3 regions of the Paenibacillus sp. RC84 genome follow, and region 3 is predicted to be linked to each of the others. Evidence: predicted binding sites of a transcription regulator. Region 3 holds the regulator's gene; each other region holds the start of a gene.
What was found. The regulator NrdR, encoded in region 3, represses ribonucleotide reductase genes. The targets are predictions, from matches to a motif close to AACACNATATATNGTGTT.

Region 1 (8,072 bases), 160 kb from region 3:
AGGGTGACAAGCGCCAGCGTATTGCTCGGTTGGCTCTGATTTTGTTCATACTGGCTGCGGATAAAATCCGTGACGCCATCGTAAAGCGCCTGTTCCTCGGGTGAAAGCGTAAGCGTGATATTTTTCACGATTCGTTTCTTGAACTCGACATTTCCGTCGCCGCGCCGGTTGCGGATCATAATTTTGGAAAGCTCCTGTTGGAGAATGCCTTCGTTTTTCGGGATTCTTTTGGCCATGACAAAGTTGGCTTGAAAATTCGTCTGCGCCCCGAGCTGCCCCGGCTTCAGAAGATTAATCAGATTGTACAGTTCTTTAAGATCGTTCTGTACGGGCGTAGCGGTAAGCAGCAGGCAGTATTTTTTACGCAGCTCTCCGACGAACTGGTAATTCGTTGTTTTTTTGTTTTTGAGTTTATGGGCTTCGTCCACGATAAGCATGTCGTAATCCAGACCGAGCACGATCTCCCGGTGCGGGTCCCGCTTGGCGGTGTCCATGGAAGCGACAATCACGTCGCACGTCTGCCACATGTACGATTTTTTCTGGGCGGCTGCCGCGATCCCGAATTTCTGATTCAGCTCCCGGACCCACTGCAGGACAAGCGAAGCGGGTACCAGAATGAGCGCTTTGCGCACAAGTCCGCGGATCATATATTCTTTTAAAATAAGTCCGGCTTCGATCGTTTTGCCGAGTCCGACTTCGTCGGCCAGAATAGCCCGCCCGCGCATGTCGTACAGCACTTTCTTGGCCGTATCGATCTGATGGCTCATGGGCTCGATTCCGTTCACGTGCTTCAGGCACAGAAGCTCGTCGAAGGAGTGGATCAGGCTCGACTTTTCCGCCTCGTAAGCAAGCTGGTACAAGGTCCAATTATCCCAGGGGCCGTTGCGGACGACACGCGACTCCCAGTCCAGGAACCATTCCCGATCCGTGTGCATGCTCAGCCCTTCATGAATCGGGCGGATGTGCTCCGTTGTCTGGTTGTTCATCTAGGCTCTGCCTCCTTCTCGAAAATGGGCCGTATCCCGACCCGTCTGCCCGTCATCCGCTTGCTGCTGCCGTTATGAGCGGTCCGGCGTATGCAATCTGCAACTTTGTAACTAGTATGATCCAAAGAAGGAGGTTTCATAACGCAGCCGCATTGCCGGGACTTCTTCGACTTGTACCGCCATAGACATCCTTGCCGGGAGCTCTATCGAATGTTATCGGAAGCGCTCCTGTGCTATGATAAAGGAATGAACGTGCACTCAAAACCGATACGGGCGGGCCGGGCTTTCCGCGCCTGCCGTTCTTGATAAGAAGGGAAGAGGAACATGACAACATGGCGTTATATGCATACAGGCAACCGGACGGCGGCTGAGAACATGGCGATCGACGAAGCGATTCTCATCGCGCACAGCGAAGGCAGGGTTCCTCCGACGGTCCGTTTTTACGGCTGGGGGCCGGCGGCTCTCTCCATCGGTTATTTTCAGAAAGCGCAGAAGGAGATCGATCTGAACAAAGTCGCCGGCCAAGGTCTCGGATTCGTACGCCGTCCGACGGGCGGCCGGGCGGTTCTGCACGATGCCGAGCTTACATACAGCATCATCGTCTCGGAGCGCTATCCGGGAATCCCGACGAGCGTAACGGAAGCTTACCGGGTCCTAAGCGAAGGGCTGCTGCTCGGATTCCGGAAGCTGGGGCTGGCGGCCGAGATGGTGAACCTGGCAACCGAAGAAGAGAAGCGGAAATACGAATCGCTCGGCTCGGCGGCCTGCTTCGATTCCCCTTCGTGGTACGAGCTTGTCGTGGAAGGCCGCAAAGTCGCCGGAAGCGCGCAGGTTAGGCAGAAGAATGTCGTGCTTCAGCACGGTTCTATTTTGCTGGAACTGGACGTCGAGCAGTTGTTCGGCCTGCTGCTTTTCTCCAACGAGCGGATTGCCGAGCGGATGAAGCAGAGCTTTGTGCAGAAAGCGGTCGCGATTAACGATTTGCTCCGAACTGCCGGGCTTGCCCCCGTGACACTCGGAGACGTGGAAACCGCATTCCGCGCCGGTGTAGCCGAAGGCATGGGTATTGAGCTTGAAGACGGAGTGTTGACTCCGTACGAGCTGGAGCTTGCGGAAAAGCTGGCGCGCGAAAAGTACAGTTCCGACGAATGGAATTTGAAGCGGTAGCGGTAATTTTGGGGTGAGGTGAACGTACCATGTCGATCGACACGATTATAGAACGAACGGGGAAACGGCCGCATACGGCGGAAAGCCTTGCGGAGGATCTCAGAAGACTCGGTGTGAAGGAAGGGATGACTCTCTTGGTCCATTCCTCTCTAAGTTCCCTCGGTTGGGTTTGCGGGGGCACACAGGCGGTCATAACCGCTCTCCGGGACGCATTGGGAAGCGGGGGCACGCTGATGATGCCGACACACAGTGGCGACTTGTCGGAGCCATCGGCTTGGAGCAATCCGCCCGTTCCGCAGGAGTGGTGGGACGTGATCCGAAGCACGATGCCGGCCTATAAAGCGGAGGAGACCCGGACGTTTTTTATGGGAGCCTTGCCGGAAGCATTCAGAACTTACCCGGGGGTTATGCGGAGCAGCCACCCCCAGGTTTCGTTTGCGGCGATCGGACCGCAGGCGCAGAAACTGACCGGTGATCATTCCCTCGCTTACGGGCTCGGGGAGGGTTCCCCGCTAGCCCGTCTGTACGAGCTGGACGGTCATGTGCTGCTGCTAGGCATCGGTCACGGCTCCAACACGTCCATCCATTTGGCGGAATACCGGGCGGAGTATGCGTCGAAGAAGGAAGTCGCGAACGGGGCGCCTGTTCTTGATGGAGACGGGGTCCGTCAGTGGGTGGAGTTTCCGGATGTCGGAATCGACTCGGACGATTTCGACCGGGCGGGTGCGGATTTCGAAGCCCGGCACTCGGTAGTCATCCGCGGAAAAGTAGGCTCGGCTGACACGGCCTTGATGCCGCAGCGTCCGCTTGTCGATTATGCGGCGGAATGGATGAGGCAGCACCGGTAGCGAAAGGATGGCGGCCGCCCCTTGGTTTGCTCCCGTATATGCGGGTGTGTGGCTGACCGCCGTCATGCGAGGCTGAGCACGCGACTGCGCGCTGGGAGCCTCGCACGGTGCGGAATACCGAACGTGCGCAGCGGGGGACGGCTCGTGCGCACCGCCGGGTTAACCGGTGCGGGTGCGAACCGGAGCCGAGCCGCGGGAGCCGGGCACGTACCGGATGCGGGTGGCCCCCGCATACCGGTTCCCGCCTTCGGCGGCCCCGCTGCCGCGGTAAAAAGGCCTCCAAACCCACTCTAGAGTGGGTTTGGAGGCCTTTTTTGCTGTCCGCCGGATTAGCGGCTTCCGGCCGGGATCGCCGCCTCGAAGGCCTGCTGGAGCCGCCGGGTAACGGGACCGGGCTTGCCGTCTCCGATAGGCCGGCTGTCCACCAGCACGACCGGCATAACTTCGGAGCCTGTGCTGGTGATGAAGACTTCATCGGCCGAGGCGAGTTCCTCGGCCCGAAAAGCTTCTTCACGCACGGCGATGCCCAGATCTTCCGCGAGCCGGAGAACGAGCGAGCGGGTGACGCCCCGCAGGATATGATGATCGGCGGGATGAGTTTTCACGATCCCGTCTTTGACGATCATCACGTTGGACGCGCTGGCTTCGGTGATGACGCCGCCTCGGTTGAAAATAACTTCGCCCGCGCCGCCGTCAAGGGCCTCCTGCTTCAGCAGCACGTTCGGGAGCAGGTTCAGCGATTTGATATCGCACCGGTGCCAGCGGATATCCTCCCGGACGATGGCGAAAATCCCGTTTTCCAGATCTTTCAGCGGACGCAAAAACGGGGAGCACCAGCCCGTCACGACCGGCTCCGCCGCATCCGGGAACGGATGGGAACGCGGAGCGACACCGCGGGTGATCTGAACGTAAGCGAGGCCATCGGGGATGCCGGCCGCCTCCGTGAGCCGGTTCAGCAGATTCTCCAGCTCTTCGAGCGGATAAGGAAGGCCGATCCGGACTTCAGCCATACTGCGGTTGAAACGTTCCATATGTTTCTCTACTTCAAATAGCCGGCCGTCGTAAATGCGGAACACCTCGTAGACGCCGTCCCCGAAATAATAGCCCCGGTCAAGGGGAGAAACGCGGACTTCTTCGTCCGGTACAAGTTGATTTCCGAAAAGCATCATCGGGCAAGTTCTCCTTTAAGCTATCTTTCTACTACCAAAATAAGCGCTTGTGTTGGCAAGCGTGTCTGGACGCAGCCGATTGAAAGTAAAAAGGTTGTAGGGGATAATACGAAAAATTACCCAACTGGCGAACGTCCGTTTCTTTTTTGGGCGGATCTGTTTATAGTATATAGGGGAAAGAATGCCTTACACAAATGAGCCGATGGTCTGTATGCACGGAAATCGGCTGCAGCGATTTTTACAAAAAATTACCCGTGGGGCACTGCGGCTCTTACTCTTTTACAGGTTCGGAATGTCGAAAATTGTCGTTTTTTATAAATGTTTTGCGAACGAAATAAAGAGCAAGGCGAAGAAAAAGTGAGAAAACAAGCACCTGCTTTTTGTTATCCCGTTGAATTCATTCGCAGTTTATTCGTAACACAACATCTAGTGTTGTATAATCTTTTATGGACACTATATATAGTGCTTACGTACATACCGCGAATTTCGCGCAGTGGTGCGGGTTCCCGGGTGCAGGTACATTGATTTGGGAGGGTGTTGCCGTTTTGAAGACGATGCAGCGGAAAAGTTTGGAAGGTTTGAGCGAAAAAATCTTTTTGGATCGTTATGCGTTAAAAGATGCGGACACGAACAATACGAAAGTCGGAGACGTGGTGCTTGTCCTGACCAAGGACGACCCGAAATTTCCGGCCAAGGAAGTCGGGGAAATCACCGCGCGAGATGGGCGCAATGTGACCGTTAAGCTGCGCAGCGGCGAAACGATCGAGTCGAACATCGACAGACTGACTCTTAATATAGAAAAAACGCCGGATGAGCTGTGGGACCGCCTGGCCAAGGCAATGGCTTCCGTAGAAGCGACGCCGGAAAAACAGAAGGAATGGACGGAAAAATTCCGTTACATTCTGGACGACTGGAAGCTTGTTCCGGGAGGCCGCATTGCCGCAGGCGCGGATGCCAGCGATGAACTGACGCTGTTCAACTGCTATGTCATTCCGTCTCCGCATGACAGCCGCGGCGGTATTATGGCCACCTTGTCCGAGATGACGGAAATTATGTCCCGCGGGGGCGGGGTCGGAATTAATCTTTCGTCTCTTCGCCCGCGTCGCGCAATCGTTAAAGGCGTTAACGGCTCTTCCAGCGGTTCCGTGTCATGGGGAGGCCTCTTCAGCTATACGACGGGCTTGATCGAGCAGGGCGGCAGCCGTCGCGGTGCGCTGATGCTTATGATCAATGACTGGCACCCCGATCTGCTTGATTTTATCACCGTTAAATCTACGATGGGCCAGATTACGAACGCGAACCTCTCCGTTTGCGTAAGCAACGGCTTTATGAAAGCGGTGAAGGAGGATCTGGATTGGGATCTCGTGTTCCCGGATACGACGGACCCCGAATACGACGAAGTTTGGAACGGCGATCTCAATGAGTGGAAAAAGCTCGGAAAAGCCGTAAAAGTGTACCGCACGGTCAAAGCCCGCGAAGTTTGGCACACGATCATCGAGTCCGCATGGCGCTCCGCGGAGCCGGGCGTCGTGTTTATGGAGTACTACAACCAGATGTCCAACAGCTGGTACTTCAACCCGATCATCTGTACCAATCCTTGCGGAGAGCAGGGGCTTCCGGCTTGGGGTGTATGCAACTTGTCCGCCGTTAACCTGTCCAAGTTTTACGATGAGGAGAATGACGATGTCGCCTGGGACGAGCTGGGCAAAACCGTCCGTTACTCCACGCGTTTTCTGGACAACGTCATCGACAAGACGCCATACCACTTCGAGGAAAACCGCGAGAACCAGCAGGGCGAACGCCGTGTCGGACTTGGAACGATGGGGCTGGCCGAGCTGATGATCAAGCTTCGCATCCGTTACGGAAGCCCGGAATCTCTCGAATTCCTGGATAAAATCTATGGTTTCATGGCACGCGAAGCTTACTTGGCTTCTTCTGAAATTGCCGGCGAGAAAGGTTCTTTCAAGCACTTCGACACCGAGAAATTCCTGCAGAGCGGCTTTATGAAAAACATGCACGAGGTTTATCCGGAAGTGACGGAATCCGTCCGCAAGAACGGTATGCGCAACGTGACGGTCATTACGCAGGCACCGACGGGAAGCACGGGAACGATGGTGGGAACTTCCACCGGTATCGAGCCTTATTTCGCCTTTGAATATTTCCGCCAAAGCCGCCTCGGTTACGACAAGCAATTCGTGCCGATTGCGCAGGAATGGAAGGATGCCAACAAGGACCAGGACCTGCCGGATTATTTCGTGACGGCCATGAGTCTGTCGGCGGAAGATCATATCCGCGCTCAAGCCGCTATCCAGCGCTGGGTAGACAGCTCCATTTCCAAGACGGCGAACTGCCCGGCCGATTTCACGGTCGAAGAAACCGAACGGCTGTATGAGCTTGCCTTCGATCTGGGATGCAAAGGCGTGACCATCTACCGCGACGGCAGCCGTGACGTACAGGTACTCAGCACCGGAACGGACAAGGACAAGAAGGACGAAAAGAAAGCCGAAGCGGCCGTTCCTGCGCCTGAAGTTCCGACAGAAGCACCGTCTGTGGCGGTTGCGGCGGAACCGGTCGTCCAAGCGGATGCGATTTCCGGGAACGTCTTCGATAAAGAATATAAACGCCGTCCGCAAATTCTGCGCGGCGCTACCTATAAAATCAATACGCCGTTCGGTATGGCGTACATTACAATCAACGACATGAACGGCTCGCCGAGCGAAATTTTCCTCAACGTGGGAAAAGCGGGCTCGGACGTTTTCGCCATGGCGGAAGCGCTCGGCCGCGTCTGCTCCTTGTTCCTGCGCTACGGCGATCACGGGAACAAAGTGAACCTGCTGATCAAGCATCTCAAAGGCATCGGCGGTTCCGGGGCCATCGGCTTCGGCGCCAACCGTGTCGAGTCCATCGCCGATGCGGTCGCCAAAGCGCTTGAGATGCATGAAGAGGCGATGGCCGGCGAAACGGGTGCGGAGGCTTACGTAACCGCCACGAAAGAAGTCGTGCATGAAGCGCCGGATGCACTTAGCGATGCTGCACCTCTCGCAGGTGCTGCGCCTGCCGGGTTGACTTCGCTTGACTTGTGCCCGTCCTGCGGCTCCGCTTCGCTCGTGAACAGTGAAGGCTGTAAGAACTGTACGAACTGCGGATACAGCCGTTGTTCGTAAGAATGATTGAAGTTTCGTTTACTTTATAAGAGACAAAGGCAAGATTAGGTGAAAGAACATCCTAATCTTGCCTTTTTTTTTTGAATACCTATCTATATCCAAGGGTTTATAGGGTTGCCTAATGAACAAAAACCGAGAGGGTGAGCGCTACTAACACTTTCGGTTTTTTCTTAACAAGTATCCGTATTTTCTTTGTTTCTTGGATATTCCGATCATTGTAAGTCCCTTGATCAGACTATTGTCTGATATCAACTGTTTTTGTAGGTGAGTCCCAAATTACTTTTGCTCCAAGTGTCTCACTTACCATTCTTGCAGGTACAAAAGCAGATCCGTTAACGACCGTTACGGCAGATTCCAAGAATACTTCTTTGCCGTTTACTATGGCTTTATTCGAGCCGATTTTTAATTGTAAAGAGATATCTGATTTTTGAGCCGTCACGGTTTCCGTGTTACTATCCCAGGATACATTAGCGCCTAGAGCTTCAAAGATTTTTCTCATAGGAACATGGATAGAACCAGATATGTTTTGCGGAGATTCGTCTTCCGTATAATCTTGAACTTCATCATTGATCCTTACATAAATCCGTTCACCGTAAGATACAGCCGCTCCATTTAATGCTCTGACTTTGAGTTTGCTGACGGATCCTTCATTTAATGGGTTATTGGCCAAATAAATTTCCCAAAGATCGGTTTGATTATCCAGAGGACATATATCTCGGATTTGATTATTGACCAATG
Region 2 (8,072 bases), on a different contig from region 3:
TTCCAGCTTGAAAGCTATCTGCGCCGCTTTCAAAATCTGCTTGACCCGGAACATTTCCTCGGCGACCCGCGTGCTGCGCATGTTGGTCACCATTTCGCGCACTTCCTTCAGCGCGCTCCGCGCCGTCTGCCGCACATCGTTAATCTCGGCCCGCGCCTGGTTCGGATTCTTGGCGATAAGCTTGCCCGCAAGATCGCTCTTGAGCCCGATCAGGGAAAGCTTCTGCCCCAGCGTGTCGTGCAGATCCCGGGCGATCCGCTGGCGCTCCTCCAGCTTGACCAGCTCGTCAATCCGCTTGTTCGCGTCCTCCAGCTGCCCTTGCAGCTTATCCCGCTTGTTCTTCGTATACGTGTTGACCGGAAGCAGAATGACCCCGATCAGGGAAATCAGCACGAACGGAAGCTGCGTAATGAAGATCGGATTTTGCGTGACGAAACCGAAATTGATCGTAGCGATCGTGCTTACCAGATGAATGGTATAGAAGGTAAAGAAGCCGATCTTGTTCTGGATATTCCCGATAAAAAAAGCGAGAAACAGCGAAAAATACACGTACCCGAACAGAAGCGTCATCGCGATCGAAACGACGATCTGCACGCTCGTCCAGAAATACACAAGCCACCCCTTTGATACGACGGACAGCACATAGCAGCTGAAAAACACAATGATCATGCCGATGCCGAAGGCGTTCTTGAGGGTGGAGCCCGAACTGAATATGAAATAAAAAGGAAGGATGTAAAAGACTACCCACACGTAAGGACTGAGACCGGTGTTTTTCTGAAAAATTCGAATCCAATTCTGCATGGTCTCTTCACCTTTTCTGCGGCGCCGTTTTACATCCATTTTAGCATAAACCGTTAAGTTTGGGACTATTCGCCCTGGAAACCCGGTTTCGGATTTTTCAGGACATCGCTTGCGGCTCCCGGCCTGCGGAGCACATGTTTGACATCTTTAAAGCTTACAAACGTCTTCCCTTTCTCGTCCCACAGACGGAAGCGGAGAGACTGAAGGCTCGTACGGAGCGTAATGGTCGTCGCTTTTTGCAAAGGAGGCGTTGAGTTATGCGCCTTTTCCAGGTTGTAATTCGGCACTCTCGGACTCAGATGATGAACATGATGGTAGCCGATGTTGCCTGTGATCCACTGCAAAACTTTCGGAAGCTGGTAGTAAGAGCTGCCGTCAACGGCCGCTTTTACGTAGCTCCACTCGTCTTCTTTCTCGAAGTAGGAATCCTCGAACTGATGCTGCACATAGAAGAGCCAGATGCCGAGCAGTCCCGATACGAAGAATACCGGCGCCTGCACGAGCACGAACGCCTGCCAGCCGATCAGCCAGCACATCAGCGCGTACAGCAGCACGATGGATACGTTGATCACATACGTGTTGATGCGTTCCTTGCGCTTCGCTTTCTTGCGGTTGAAACGGTACTGGATCAGAAAGACGGCTATCGGCCCGAGGCCGAACATAACCAGCGGATTGCGGTAGATGCGGTAAGCGGCTTTACGGAACCATGGAGATGCGGCGTATTCTTCTACGGTCAGCACCCACATGTCTCCGGTGCCGCGCTTGTCGAGATTGCTGCTAGTGGCATGATGCACGGAGTGGCTGTATTTCCACTGCTCGTAAGGACACAGCGTCAGAATGCCGGTAATCGTGCCGAGAATATCGTTGGCCCGGCGGCTTTTAAAGAATGACTGATGACAGCAGTCGTGAAATATGATGAACGTCCGGATGACAAATCCGGCTGTGAGTAAAGCGAGAGGGAGCGTGAGCCAGTACGAGACGGCAAGGCTTGCATAAGCCGCGTACCACAGCAGGAGGAGAGGCACAATCGTGTTGAAAACCTGCCGGATGCTTGATCTTGTATCGGTCTTTTCGTAGGGGGCGACATCTTTTTTCAAATTCATAACTTTCGTTTGAGACATTAGTATGTGTCCTCCTCGTTCTGACGCGGGGCTAAATCCCTGGCATCAGCGCGCTATTCTACCTTCATTATAAAGAGAACCGCTTGCGCGCAGTAGTCATAAACGTCATGAGGGCACATGACAAATGTCATATAGGGCGGAGGGAAAAAGGTCGGCGGGAATGAACCGAAACGGCTGCCCGCAAGGGAAAAAACGCGGATTCCGGAAAGTCTGGGCGGGGAAGACCTGCATGACGGGACCGGCGTCAGTAAAAATCCGCCCGGTTCTCTTCGTCCGCTATGTCCTGAACCTCTTCGGGCGTGATTATCATGACAGCGTATCCGTCTTCGTTCTGTTTCTTCAGGGCCCGTTCTTTCATAAAACGGGGACTCCCCTCGCCCGCTTCTTCGTCATAAAAAAGAAGAAGGCCGTCCGTTTTGCGCAGGAGAAGATCGTCCCGGGCCTGCAGCTGCCACACGCCGGCATACGGCTGCTTGCTGACGGCTCCGTAGAAATCCACATCCTTCAGGATGCCGCGGTAAAACTCCTGCTTGTCTTCCTTCCACTTCTCTTCCGGGTTGGCGTAGGCGGTCAGAATCGAAAGCTTCAGCTGCGGATACTCCTTCTTGAGTCCGATCACGACCTCGCACGCCCACAGATCCACCCCGTACTGCCCCGGCGTGATCACCCATTCCAACCCGTCTTCGATGAGCGGGACAAGCCGGCCCGCGATCGCTTTTTTAATATACTCAATGCCTTCATGCTTTTCGTTAAAAATGTTCAGCTCATGCGCCCGGTAGCCGGTCACGAGAAGGTTTTTCAACTGCGGACACTCCTTCGGTGCGGGTGATAACGTACATCTTCCAATATACACGAAATGAAGAGTATACGCCCGGGGAAGGTTGGGCCGTGCTTGTCTGTGATTAAATCGACACCAAAAACACTAGATCATGTGCTAAATTAAATAAAAATATCTATATGTAGTGTTTTTCGGTCTAAGGAGGTGAAAACTCGCAATCTGAACGGGAGACCTCTTACCGGTAAAAACCTGCTGTTTTCGGAAGGGAGACATTTACATGTCGTTGTTAGGCAGGCCAAACCAGAGCAACACGGATGCCTTGCTGGAGGAAATAAAAAAATGGGGAGACGCCATCATGGAAGGCAGCGATGCTGATCTTCTGCGCGAGAATGCCAATCTGAACGGAGAGAGTTTCTCGGGGAAAATGAGCAAGTTCGGGAGCGAGTATGCCAAATGGTACGCCCGTCGGTTTACGATGCCTGCGGTTCTGGTACAAGCTGTAGACGCCAATTATTTGTATGTGCACGATCTGGACCAGTACGTTCTCGGGACGACCAATTGCATGTTTATTCCGTTCGCCAAACTGCTTCGGCGGGGATTTGACACGGGCAGCGGCAGCGTGCGGCCGCCAAACTCAATCTCGTCGGCGATGGCGCTCGTCGCCATCATCTTCCAATCGCAGCAGAACGCCCAGTACGGCGGTGTTTCCGCCAATAAGCTCGATCACGACCTTGCTCCTTATGTGGCCAAGTCGTTTGCCAAACATTTCAGGAAGGCGCTGCGTTATTTCGGCGAAAACGAACCGGGAGACGACGAACGGGGCATCTCGATGAGCCGGGCGGATTTGCGGATATTATGCCCCGAATCTTATCGTTATGCGCTTGAAGAGACCGAACAGGAAACGATGCAGGGCGCAGAGAGTCTGATTCATAACCTGAACACCATGTCCAGCCGAGCGGGCGGACAAATCCCGTTTACCAGCATCAATTACGGGACCTGTACTTCCCCCGAAGGGCAGTTGGTCATTCGGTCCGTTTTAACGGCTACGATGAGAGGACTCGGGCACGGGGAGACACCGATTTTTCCTATTCAGATCTTCAAATGCAAGAAAGGCGTAAATCTGGAACCCGGGGACCCGAATTACTCCCTGTTCCTGAAAGCGGCTGAATGCTCGTCGCGAAGACTGTATCCGAACTTCGCCAATCTGGATGCCCCGCTCAACCTTGAACACTACGACCCGGTCGATCCCGATACGGAGTTCGCCACTATGGGCTGCCGTACCCGGGTTGTCGCCGACCGCTTCGGCCGGAACCGTTTGTCCGGCAAAGGCAATCTGTCTTTCAATACGCTGAATCTGGTGAAGCCGGGCATCGAGTACGGCATCGTTTCGGGCCGTCGCAGTAAGGCGGATGAAGCGGGCTTTTACCGCAAACTCACTCTTTATCTCGAGATTGCCCTTGACGGATTGCTGCACCGTTTCGGCATTCAAGCCGCCCAGAAGACTAAAGCATCGGATTTCATGATGCGGGAAGGAGTCTGGGAAGGCGGGGAACAGCTGGATCCCGACGAACCCGTAGGCAACCTGCTCAAACATGGCAGCCTGTCTATCGGGTTCATCGGTCTAGCCGAATGCATGAAAGCGATGTACGGCTCTCACCACGGTGAAAGCCCGCAGGTGTACGCCAAAGCAATCGAGCTGATCCGTTATCTGCGTAATTTCTGCGATGCCAAAAGCGAGGCGCTGAACATCAACCTTACGCTATTCGCGACTCCTGCCGAAGGATTGTCCGGCAAGTTCACCAAGCGGGACCGTGAAGCTTACGGCTGCCTGCCAGGTGTCACCGACCGTGAATATTACACGAATTCTTTTCATATTCCGGTGTATCATCCGATGACATCGGCGGAAAAGATCAGTCTGGAAGCCCCGTTCCACGAATTATGCAACGCCGGAGCCATCACCTACGTGGAACTGAACGGGAACGCCCGCAATAACCTGCCCGCCTTTGTCAAAATCATTAAGTTTGCGCTTTCCCGGCAGGTCAGCTATTTCAGCATCAATCATCCCATCGACCGCTGCAGCGCTTGCGGTTACGAAGGCATGATCGGTGCCGTATGTCCTGCTTGCGGCAGTCATGAAAAGGACGTACATATCCGCCGCCTGCGTCGTGTGACCGGCTATCTGACCGGAGACTACCAGACTCGCTTTAACGGGGCCAAGCAGGCCGAGGTCAGGGACCGGGTGAAGCACAGTCCATGAATATTTGCGGTTATGCACCCGAGACCATTGACGAAGGCGAGGGGCTGCGGACAGCTCTCTATATTAGCGGCTGTCGGCACTACTGCCGGGGCTGCTTCAGTCCCAGGACGTGGGATTTCGATTACGGCACGCCCATGGGAACTTACTGGGAAAAGCGGATTATCGCCGAACTTCAGAGCAACCCCCTACTCGACGGCTTATCCATTCTGGGCGGCGACCCCTTCTTTTCCGCCGGTCAGGTGAGTTCATTTCTGGACCGTCTTCGGCAGAAAGCTGGAACGGTCAGCGTCTGGATTTACAGCGGCTATACTTACGAAGAACTCGCCGCAAATCCGGAAAGCGGTGAATTCGGTCTGCTAAGCCGCTGCCAGGTGCTGGTAGACGGCCGGTATGTGGAAGAGCTCCGGGACCCGGCGCTTCTGTATAGGGGAAGCCGCAATCAGCGGTTAATCGATATCGAGGCAAGCCTGCGGCGCCGGAAGGCCGTTTTGTGGCAGTCCGCTTGGAACCGAGAGCCGCCGACGGCATAGCATCCGCACCTGCTTGGCATTTTGACAGGCAGCCGTTCTGCTATAAAACCGGTGCGAACAACTGCAGGGTGCTTACCCGGCATCTATTTTCCCGGTTGAGTCCGCGTTTGTACCGGCAGGAACGAGGGCCTTCGTTCCTCACACCGCATGCAGCTCCTAGCACGCGGCGTTTAGCGGTGTTTGGCTTCGCACGACAGCAGTCAACCGCAGACGGCTAGCAGCCCGGCTGTCCGATCCGTGAACAGCCTCACGCCAAAAACCGCCCTAACGAAAGCGTCAGGACGGTTAACGGCTCTACAGCCTTGGATCGATCTCTTTCTCCTTCGCCACTTCAAACAGCACATTGGCCGCCGCTTCCTTGTATCCCTCGTGGTCAGGTGCAATATCGCCGTATTTCACGGCAAGCATCTTCTGACCCAGCAGGTATTCGTTCAGCGAGGTTCGCAGCTTAAGCTTGATGTTCTTCTGCTTCATGAGTTTGGCGTATTTGTGCGGAAAGCGGTAGTCGTATCCGTAAACGAGGGTCAAGTAATCCCGGTTGCGGACTTTCATGTAAGGCACGGTCTCACTGCCGGGCAGCTCCGGCTTGATGACGACTCCTTCCATATGAAGTCCGGTCGTCAGGCTCTCAAAGTACGCTTCCGCTTTCTCATAGCTGTCCGGATCACTCAAATCAAGCTGGAGAAATTCATCTCCGGACAAAAATTCGTACGCCTCGGACGTCGCCATCTGCGGGATCTGCTCTTCCCCGTTTTCGTATACGATCTTGAGGATCGCAAACGGCTTGTATTCCGGCTCGCCCGCCTCCCCGTAAAGTTCCAGCTGCCTTTTATACGTGCGGTATGCAATCTCGTACTCCTCCAGCGGGACCCGCTTCTCCAGCAGACTGCGCATGTGCTTGTAGTTCTGGTAGACGCTCGTACCGTATTTTTCGCTTAAGCGGGCCTTCGGCATCGTGAACTGGTCCTTTTCGAAGCCGCTTGCCGCGTAAGCCTCCGCAAGTTTGCCGAACGCTTCTTCGAATCCGTTCGCCTTCAGAAAGTCCAGCTCCGCTTCCAGCGCCTTCTCGATCGGTCTGAACTGGCGCTCGATAAGCCCTTCCCCCAGCGCATGCCAGGGAAGCAGTTCGCCGTCCAGCAGGAGCACGGCTATTTTATTTTCTTCCATATAGGCACTGTATTTTACCAGCAAGCTTCTGAAAATATCGCTTAAATCGGCTCCCTTGATCTTGTAGCCGTTCCGGCTGACGCCATAGCAATGATCAGGGTCGCGGTGCAAATAGATCTGGCATCGGGAACCCATATATTTGGGCTGAAGCACGACTTTATCCACCCCGTGATCCGCAAAATAGCGCAGGCCCTGCCTCAGTGATTCCAGTTCGCCGGCAGCTTCGTCTTTGTCCGCGGGAGACATCGTTCCCGAGATGGTGTTGATCCGGTTGCGGGAGCAGTAATGCAGCCTTCTCAGTTCCTCGGCCTCCAGGTCCCCAAGAGTCACTTTGCGCTCTTCCCGGAACAGGACCGGCAGATCTTCCGGCAGTACCGCCGCCCCCGCGCTGCGTGATTTGAAAAACGGCTTGAACGAAAGGCTAACCGCAGTCAGCTTATTGCCGCTTACGCAGCCTGTGTCCACGTGGACCTTGTTTCCGATCCGGAACGCGTTCTTCGCGGCGACGTGACCGAACACGTGAAACGGATGATTCTTCACCGCTTCTTCTTTCAGGAAAGCGAGCTGCTTTTCGAAAGATTCTTCCCGGTCCAGCCTGAAATTTCGCTGATGACGCGCCGAATTTCCATCCAGCTTCCCGATATATTTATTACGGCACGGCGAATGCGTCACGTAGAAAGAAGGCCCCCGGGTACCGACCTTCCTGTAAAACGGCTTCGACATTCCGACGAGCTCGTTGAATTTCCGCAGCAGCTCGGCATCCTTCCTCAACGTCTCAACGGACGTGAAATACGAATGAAAGAGCTCCTCCTCCACGCCGCCGATCTCGCCTTTCAAATACTTGAACACGAAGTTTTCGTGGTTACCGAGGACAAGCAGAAAGTGTTCACGGTTTTCGTACAGGAATTCCACGATGGCTCTCGTATGATGGCCTTTATCGATCCAGTCTCCCGTCAGCACGATTTTCGTATGGCGCAGCTTTTCCGGGAGTTCCAATGAATTTCCGCTGAGCTTGAAGCCGTAGTCTAGCAGCAGTCCTTTCAGATCGTCCACGCATTCGTGAACATCTCCCACTATGATGTAGTCGTATTCCTGGAGCAGCACCGAGGCGAGATATTCGTCCACATCGAGGATTTCGACGGTGTAAGCTCCGTTCGCCTTCCCCTCCTCCGGGCAGTAGAAGTCTTTGGCGCGCACCTTGTGGATTTTCGTATAACCTTCGCGGGAGAGCGAGCCCATCACGTCTTTTTTCAGCCGGTTGATATGGGATGTAATCAGCTTCTTGGACCGTTCGGACGCATAATAATCGTGCCGTTTCCGGTAATCGAAAAGGATCACTTCCAGGTTGTAATTGTTTTCCTTTGCTACCACGCGGACTTTCTCACGGAAATCCTCGGCCAGCCCCGTCGTGTCGACCA
Region 3 (8,072 bases):
AATCCAGCTGAAAACACCGGACGCGCCGGCTTTGCATCGTACTATCAGTCTATGTGCGGAAAGCGGAGAACATCACCGCAAGCCCGGGAGGATAGGCTCAAAAATTACCGGGCTGAAACTTTTTCATATTCGTCCAGCCTGTGCTATCATGAACGTATATGTCCAAAATTCGGGGTGTAAGATGGAAAAATTGATCGTTATTGATGGAAACAGTATTGCGAGCCGCGCCTTTTACGCGCTGCCTCTGCTGAGCAATTCCGCCGGTCTTCATACGAACGCCGTTTACGGATTCACGACCATGCTCCTCAGACTGATTGAAGAAGAAAAACCGACTCATTTTCTCGTGGCTTTCGACGCGGGCAAAGTGACGTTCCGACATAAAGATTACACGGAATACAAAGGCGGACGAGCCAAAACCCCGCCGGAGCTGTCCGAGCAGTTTCCACTTATTAAAGAATTGATGAGCGCTTTCGGCATCCGCCAGTTCGAGCTGGAAGGCTACGAAGCGGACGATATCATCGGCACGCTGACCAAATCGGCGGAGCAGGAAGGCAAGGACGTGCTGGTCGTTACCGGCGACAAGGATATGCTGCAGCTCGTATCGGACCGTGTGACGGTTGCCCTGACCCGCAAAGGCATCAGTGAAGTGGACCGTTACGATCCGGCCGAGATCCAAGCGAAGTACGGCCTCGTTCCGGCCCAGATTATCGATCTCAAGGGTCTGATGGGCGACTCTTCCGACAATATTCCGGGCATTCCCGGAGTAGGCGAGAAAACGGCCCTGAAACTGCTGCACGAGTACGGTTCCGTCGAGTCCGTGCTGGAGCATGCGGACGAGATGAAAGGCAAGATGAAGGAAAAGGTCCGCGACCATGCGGATTCCGCGCGGATGAGCAAGGAAATCGCGACCATTTACCGCGAAGTGCCGATGGATACGGACTGGAGCAGCCTCGCCTTCTCCGGCTTCGAAACGCCTGAGCTTGCGGCCATGTTCCGCAAGCTGGAGTTCAAGTCGCTGCTCGAGAGGCTGGACTTCTCCGGCGCGGGGGGAGCGGACTCCCCTGAAGGGGCGGAGCCCGGCCCCGCGGAAGAGCTGGTTGTCCGCCTGATCGACGCGGACAACATCACGGACCTGACCGGCGCGCTGAAAGACGTAAGCGCGCTGCACGTGGAGGCCGTGGGTGACAATGCCCACACGGCCGAGCTGGTCGGGGCGGCTTTCCACACGCCGGAAGCGGGCTACTACGTGCCCGCGGGCGTGCTCACCGCTCCCGGAGCGGAAGCGCTGCGCGCCTGGCTGGCGGACGAGCGTGCTCCGAAGAGCACGTGGGACCGCCACCGCGCGGAGCTGGTGCTCGCCTGGAACGGCATCACGCTGGCAGGCGTGACGTTCGACGTCATGCTCGCGGCGTATCTGCTCGATCCGACGGAGTCGTCGCTTACGCTCAGCGTCATCGCGGATAAGTACGGCGCGCTTCATGTAGCGCCGGACGAAGCGGTCTTCGGCAAAGGCGCGAAATTCCGCCTGCCGGAGACGGAGGCCGTCGCGGAGCATCTCGTCCGCAAGGCCGACCGCATCTTCCGCCTGGACGTTTCGCTCCGCGAGAAGCTCGAGCAGGCGGATATGAAGCAGCTCTACTATGAGCTGGAGCTTCCGCTCTCGGGTGTGCTCGCGGATATGGAACTGCGCGGCATCAAGGTCGATACGGCCGGGCTGAAGCAGCTGGGCGATGAACTCGCCGTGCAGATCGAGCGGACGATGACGGAGATTTACCGCCACGCCGGCATGGAATTCAATATCAACTCTCCGAAACAGCTGGGAGAAGTGCTGTTCGAGAAGCTCCAGCTTCCCGTCCAGAAGAAAACGAAGACAGGCTACTCTACGGATGCCGAGGTGCTTGAAAAGCTGGCCCCTTACCATGAAATCGTGCAGGGCATTCTCCATTACCGGCAGCTCGCCAAGCTCCAGTCCACGTATGTGGAGGGACTGCTGAAAGAGGTGCGGAAGGAAACAGGCAAGGTTCATACGTACTACAGGCAGACGATCGCGGCCACGGGCCGGCTCAGCAGCCAGTATCCGAACCTGCAGAACATTCCGATCCGGCTGGAGGAAGGGCGCAAAATCCGCAAGGTGTTCGTGCCTTCGGAGCCGGGCTGGTCCATTCTGGCCGCGGATTACTCGCAGATCGAGCTTCGGGTGCTCGCTCACATTTCCGGTGACGAGAATCTCAAGGAAGCTTTTACGAATAATATGGATATTCACACGAAAACGGCCATGGATGTATTCGGCGTAGCCGAATCCGAAGTGGACGCGAATATGCGCCGCTCGGCGAAGGCCGTTAACTTCGGCATCGTTTACGGGATAAGCGATTACGGGCTCTCCCAGAACCTGGCCATTTCCCGTAAGGAAGCGAGCCAGTTTATCGAGCAGTATTTCGCCGTTTTCCAGGGTGTCCGCCAGTATATGGATGACATTGTGAAACTGGCCCGCGAACAGGGCTACGTCACGACACTGCTGCAGCGGCGCCGGTATTTGCCGGAGATTACCGCTTCTAACTTTAACCTCCGTTCTTTCGCGGAAAGAACGGCGATGAATACGCCGATTCAAGGAACGGCGGCCGATATCATCAAGCTGGCCATGGTGCAAATGGACGAGCGTCTTAAAGCGGAAGGCCTGAAAAGCCGGATGCTTCTTCAAGTACATGATGAACTGATTTTCGAAGTTCCGCCCGAAGAGCTCGAAACGATGCGCCGCATCGTGCCCGAGGTCATGGAAGGCGCGCTTGCGCTGGACGTGCCTCTGCTCGCCGAGGTGGATTACGGATCCAACTGGTACGAAGCGAAATAGGGAGATTATGAAAACACAGCATGAACCGAGGTGAAGCGCCATGCCGGAATTACCGGAGGTGGAAACCGTCAGACGGACGCTCAGCCGACTGGTCGTCGGCAAGACGATTCAAGAAGTGGAAGTCCGCCTGAAACGGATTATTCAAAAACCCGAAGAACCGGAGCTATTCGCCGATCTTCTGGAAGGCCAGACGATACAGGGCGTGAGCCGCAGAGGCAAGTTTCTGCGTTTCCTGCTCGATGACGGCGTGTTAGTCTCCCATCTTCGTATGGAAGGCCGCTACGGCCTCTACGAAGCTTCGGACGAGGTGGAACCTCACACGCATGTGATTTTCCGCTTTACGGACGGAACGGAACTGAGATACCGCGATGTGCGGCAGTTCGGCACGATGCATCTTTTCGCAGGAGAGGAAGATCTGAGCAGCAAGCCGCTTCATAAGCTGGGCATCGAGCCGCTGGACGAGTCTTTTACGTTCGAAGCCTTCCGGCAGGCCATCGGCAAGCGGAGTACGAAGATCAAACCGCTGCTGCTCAATCAAGCATACATCGTCGGACTCGGTAATATTTATGTAGACGAGGCGCTTTTTCGGGCCGGAATTCATCCCGAGAGAGAGGCGGCTTCGCTGACCCGCCTTGAACTTCAGAGACTTCACGAAGCGATTGTGCATACCCTCCAAAGCTCGGTCGAGGCCGGGGGCTCTTCCATTAAATCGTACGTAAACGGCCAAGGCGAATCCGGAAATTTCCAGCATTCCCTGAACATTTACGGCCGGAACGGCAAACCCTGCGTTAACTGCGGCAGCTTGATCGAGAAAACCGTCGTCGGCGGCCGGGGCACGCATTTTTGCCTGACATGCCAGCCTCTCAAAAGAAAGCGCAGCGCGCCGAAAAATAAGCTTTAGCACAACTCCTCCTACCCTTCCATATGATAAGTGAGTAGAAAATGCAGGTAGGAGGAATGAGGCGTGCTTCCATTTTTTTCTCTGTTGATTCTGGCTCTGGCCGTCAGTTTGGACGGCTTCGGGGTAGGGATGATGTACGGCTTGCGTAAAATCCGTATCCCGCTTCCGTCCCTGGCGATCATTTCCCTGTGCTCGGGAATCATCATTTACATTTCGATGAGTTTTGGAGTGTGGTTGACGCGGTATTTATCCCCGGACTATGCCGGTATGCTCGGTGCGGTCATTCTGATCGGCATCGGAATCTGGGCGCTGGTTCAGTTTCTGGCACAGAAACAGGGCAATGACGGCGACGGTGATGAAAAGGAACGTACACAGACGGCGAATGCATCGGCGGTACCGGCCAGAACGGCCCGTCTGGAAGCTGTTTTCCAGACGAATCCGGTTGCGGCCCGCCGTCCTGAAGCCACAAGGGCAGAGCCGGAGCGCGAGCCGCGGATGTTTTCGATCGAGATCAAGCGGCTCGGACTCGTGATCCAGATTTTGCGTACGCCTTCCGCAGCCGACGTGGACCGGTCCGGCAATATTTCTTCTTCGGAAGCGACGCTGCTCGGAATCGCGCTGTCCCTTGACGCTTTCGGCGCGGGCATCGGCGCCGCTTTGATCGGGTACACCCCGCTGCTGACATCGGCGGTAATCGCGGTAACGAGCGGGCTGTTTATTTACTTCGGCCTGAAAATCGGCTATACGTATTCCGGGTTCGGCTGGATTCGTAAAGTATCGGTGCTGCCGGGAGTCGTCCTGATCCTGATGGGCATTTCCAAGCTGTTTTAGCTGTTATTCCTTAAAAAATGTGATTGACGTGGGAGTCGAGTGAAATGAATATAGGACTCACGGGAGGTATCGCCTGCGGCAAAAGCACGGTCTCGGCCATGCTTGTCCGCCGCGGTGCGATTCTTATAGACGCCGACCGGATCGCGCGCGAAGTGGTAGAGCCGGGGAGCCCCGTTCTGGCTCAGGTCGCCGCGCATTTCGGACAAGATATGCTGCTGCCGGATGGCTCGCTCCACCGTAAAAGACTGGGCGAGACGGTTTTCGGGAACGAAGAGGCCCGGAAAGCGCTCGAAGATCTTTTGCATCCGTCCATCCGTGCTCTCATGAAAGAAAGAATGGCCGCCGCGGAGCGTGAATTTCCGGACAAGCTTGTCGTGGTGGACGTGCCTTTGCTCTACGAATCGGGACTTCAAAGCATGTTTTCGTCCGTTATGGTCGTTTATGTGCCGAGAGAAGTTCAGTTGAGGAGACTGATGGAGCGGGACGGGCTAAACGCCGAACAGGCGGAATCCCGGCTTGCGGCCCAGTGGCCCATTGAACGAAAAAAAGAGCTCGCGGATAGTTGTATCGACAATTCGGGGACCCTGGAGCAGACGGAGCGGCTTGTCGAGCGGTTCTGGCTTCAAAGGGGGCTGTAATGAAGCTTCTGCGGAAAAAGCGGGTATTCGCCCTGCTGCTGCTCGGATTTGTGTTTCTTCTGTTCAGCAACGGACTTTTTATCGGGCAGATGATCTATCCCATTCACTATCGTGAAGAAATCCGGCAGAATGCCGCACAGTACCAGGTCGATCCGTTTCTGATTGCGGCTATTATCAAAGTGGAGACGAATTTCAACCACGACCGGGAATCCAAAAAAGGAGCCGTCGGCATCATGCAGCTCATGCCCGATACAGCGGAATGGATTCGCGAAACGTCCAATACGAAATCGGCCGATTTCCGCGATCCGAAGCATAATATCCAGCTTGGCTCCTGGTACCTGGCTTGGCTGAACAAGCAGTACAAGGGAAACTGGCTTTATTCCATAGCCGCGTATAACGCGGGTCAGGGAAACGTCAGCAAATGGAAAAACAACGGCGTCTGGGACGGGACGGAAGAAACCATCAAGAAGATCCCGTTCGGCGAAACCCGGCATTATGTACAGAGGGTGCTGTATTATCAGCAGAAATTCAAGAAGCTATACGGCGAGGAATGGAATCAAAGCGCGGGAAGCAAATAAAGAAGCACCGAACCCGGCGGGTGTAGCCGCCGGATCCGATACTTCCATGTGTTGCTTGGTTTCCGCTAGAAGTTAGCGGGATTGGCCTTGACCGGCCAGTTGTTGTTCGGCGATTTGCACCAGTCTACGAGTAATGTGACCCCCGATAGCACCCGTGTCGCGAGTAGCCATGTTACCGTAGTAACCGTCTTGAGGAATCGCAATACCCAGCTCTTGGGCAACTTCATATTTCAGCTGATCCAAAGCTTGGTTAGCTTGTGGAACAACCAGTACGTTGCTGCTGCGAGATTGTCCTGCACCCATTTCTGTTCACCTCCTTGTCGTCGGTAGAACTATTATGTGCGTTTTTGTAAGCTTGATAACAAGCAACATTTGGGAGAAAAAATAAAGAACGGACGAGAGGAGGAATCCCCAATGAAATGCCCGTTTTGCGAGCACAACGGCACGAAAGTACTGGACTCCCGTTCGGCTAACGACAACAAATCGATCCGCCGGCGCAGAGAATGCGAGAAGTGCCAGCGGCGGTTTACGACGTTCGAGATGGTGGAGGAAACGCCTCTTATCGTCATCAAAAAAGACGGCAGCCGCGAGGAATTTAACCGCGACAAAATTTTGCGCGGGTTAATCCGAGCCTGCGAGAAACGTCCGGTGTCCGTGGACCGGCTGGAGCAAATTGTCTCCGAGGTTGAAATGCAGGTCCGCAACATGGCTCACGCGGAAGTGGACAGCATGAGGATCGGAGAACTCGTGATGGAGCAGCTTTATCCGGTCGACGAAGTGGCCTATATCCGCTTTGCGTCCGTGTACAGGCAGTTTAAAGATATCAACATGTTCCTGAAGGAACTGGAGCAAATTCTAGGCAAAACGAATTTGAGCGCATTGAAACCGGACGGTTAGAGGCCGGGACAAGCTTGCAGGGCTTTCTTCTTTAAAAGAGGAAAGCCTTTTTGCCGTATAGTCGCGGTAAAAGGCCCGAATACAGGCATATGCCGCGCAGCCGACGAAAACAGCCGGAAGACAACAGGCATATCTTCGCATCCGCCGCCATATGTTTCAGGGTGGAACGGCCAAAGGAGGCGACGATATGTCGAGTACGCAAGGAAACGGGCAGGGAGTCCCGTGGGGGTTCGGGAAACCCGAAGTTCCCGATTACACGAAAGTGACGCAGGGGCAGGCGCAGCTGCCGGGGTATCCGCTCCAACCGGGGTCTCCGTTCGGCGGCGGGGTCAATCAACCCCCGGGCAATCAGGGTCAGCCGCCGGGAGGGCTGACCGGCGCTTTTCCGCCGCCGGGAGCTTATCCGGGGAGCTTCGGCTCAGCCGACGGCTGGTCCGGACAGGGGGGCTTCCCTCCCGGTTTTCAACCGGGTGGCGGAGGTTTCGCGCCTTTCCCTCAAGGAGGCTTCGGATCGGTCGGCGGAGGAGCGGAGCCGGGGGGCTACGGCGCCCTTGAGGCGGGCGTCCCTTACGGAGGCGGAGGCGTACCGGTCGCGGTGCCGCAGCCTTTTTTCAGCATCGATCCCTATGTGTATCAGACGCTCAAAAGGATTGTCGGCAGAGGCGTCGTGGTAGAAACGGTCCGCGGCAGCAACCGGGGTGTTCTGACGGACGTGAAACCGGATCATGTCGTGGTTCAGGAGGACGGAAAGAAATTTTTTATCCGGACGGCCCAAATCATTTGGGTGATGCCGGAGTAGAACCTTATCGGAGCCTAAGATCCGCCGGATTCCGGCGGTTTTTTGTGTGCATCGAATCAAAAAAATTATATAGCTGCTTTACAAAATAAAGTAGCCGTGATAATATACTTACATAAAGTAAGTTGTTGAATACAAGTTAGCTGATATAAATATTCGAAATCCGACTAGGAGGAAATCAAAATGAACAAATTATTATATATCACGGCGAATCCAAGAGGGGTGGACCGTTCTTTCGGTCTTCAGGTCGGGGAGCATTTTCTGGAGGCGGTGTCGAAAGAAAATCCGGGTCTTCAAGTGGAACGCGTAGATGTGTACGAAGAGCATATTCCCCTTATTGACGCCGATGTCCTGAACGGCTGGGATAAGCTGCGTGCCGGTGAAGCGCTGAACGAAACGGAAGCCGCTGCCATCAACCGGATGAATGAAGTGCTGGAGCAGTTTTTGTCGGCCGACGGCTACGTATTCGTCACTCCGATGTGGAACCTGAGTTACCCGCCGATGCTGAAAGCTTACATCGACAACATCGCGATTGCGGGAAAAACGTTCCGTTATACCGCGAACGGACCCGAAGGGCTCATGA

Region 1: a site for NrdR is predicted at 4,620-4,637, ahead of ABH899_RS07125 (adenosylcobalamin-dependent ribonucleoside-diphosphate reductase). Genes of this name have one in related genera too.
Region 2: a site for NrdR is predicted at 2,841-2,858, ahead of ABH899_RS25365 (anaerobic ribonucleoside triphosphate reductase). Genes of this name have one in related genera too.

The regions. Positions count from the first base shown of each region.
Region 1 covers NZ_JBGBYL010000002.1:719,316-727,387, forward strand. Annotated here, with positions in the region: gene ABH899_RS07105 (DEAD/DEAH box helicase) at 1-986, opposite strand, end outside; gene ABH899_RS07110 (lipoate--protein ligase family protein) at 1,311-2,153, shown strand; gene ABH899_RS07115 (AAC(3) family N-acetyltransferase) at 2,183-3,001, shown strand; gene dat (D-amino-acid transaminase) at 3,331-4,170, opposite strand; gene ABH899_RS07125 (adenosylcobalamin-dependent ribonucleoside-diphosphate reductase) at 4,716-7,334, shown strand; gene ABH899_RS07130 (leucine-rich repeat domain-containing protein) at 7,570-8,072, opposite strand, start outside.
Region 2 covers NZ_JBGBYL010000012.1:139,158-147,229, forward strand. Annotated here, with positions in the region: gene ABH899_RS25350 (sensor histidine kinase) at 1-801, opposite strand, end outside; gene desA (Delta(5) desaturase DesA) at 867-1,922, opposite strand; gene ABH899_RS25360 (SLOG family protein) at 2,167-2,724, opposite strand; gene ABH899_RS25365 (anaerobic ribonucleoside triphosphate reductase) at 2,978-4,957, shown strand; gene nrdG (anaerobic ribonucleoside-triphosphate reductase activating protein) at 4,954-5,487, shown strand; gene ABH899_RS25375 (metallophosphoesterase) at 5,782-8,072, opposite strand, start outside.
Region 3 covers NZ_JBGBYL010000002.1:559,998-568,069, forward strand. Annotated here, with positions in the region: gene polA (DNA polymerase I) at 182-2,848, shown strand; gene mutM (DNA-formamidopyrimidine glycosylase) at 2,889-3,749, shown strand; gene ABH899_RS06260 (MntP/YtaF family protein) at 3,813-4,580, shown strand; gene coaE (dephospho-CoA kinase) at 4,625-5,218, shown strand; gene ABH899_RS06270 (lytic transglycosylase domain-containing protein) at 5,218-5,796, shown strand; gene ABH899_RS06275 (alpha/beta-type small acid-soluble spore protein) at 5,869-6,099, opposite strand; gene nrdR (transcriptional regulator NrdR) at 6,211-6,693, shown strand; gene ABH899_RS06285 (YuzF family protein) at 6,881-7,492, shown strand; gene ABH899_RS06290 (FMN-dependent NADH-azoreductase) at 7,673-8,072, shown strand, end outside.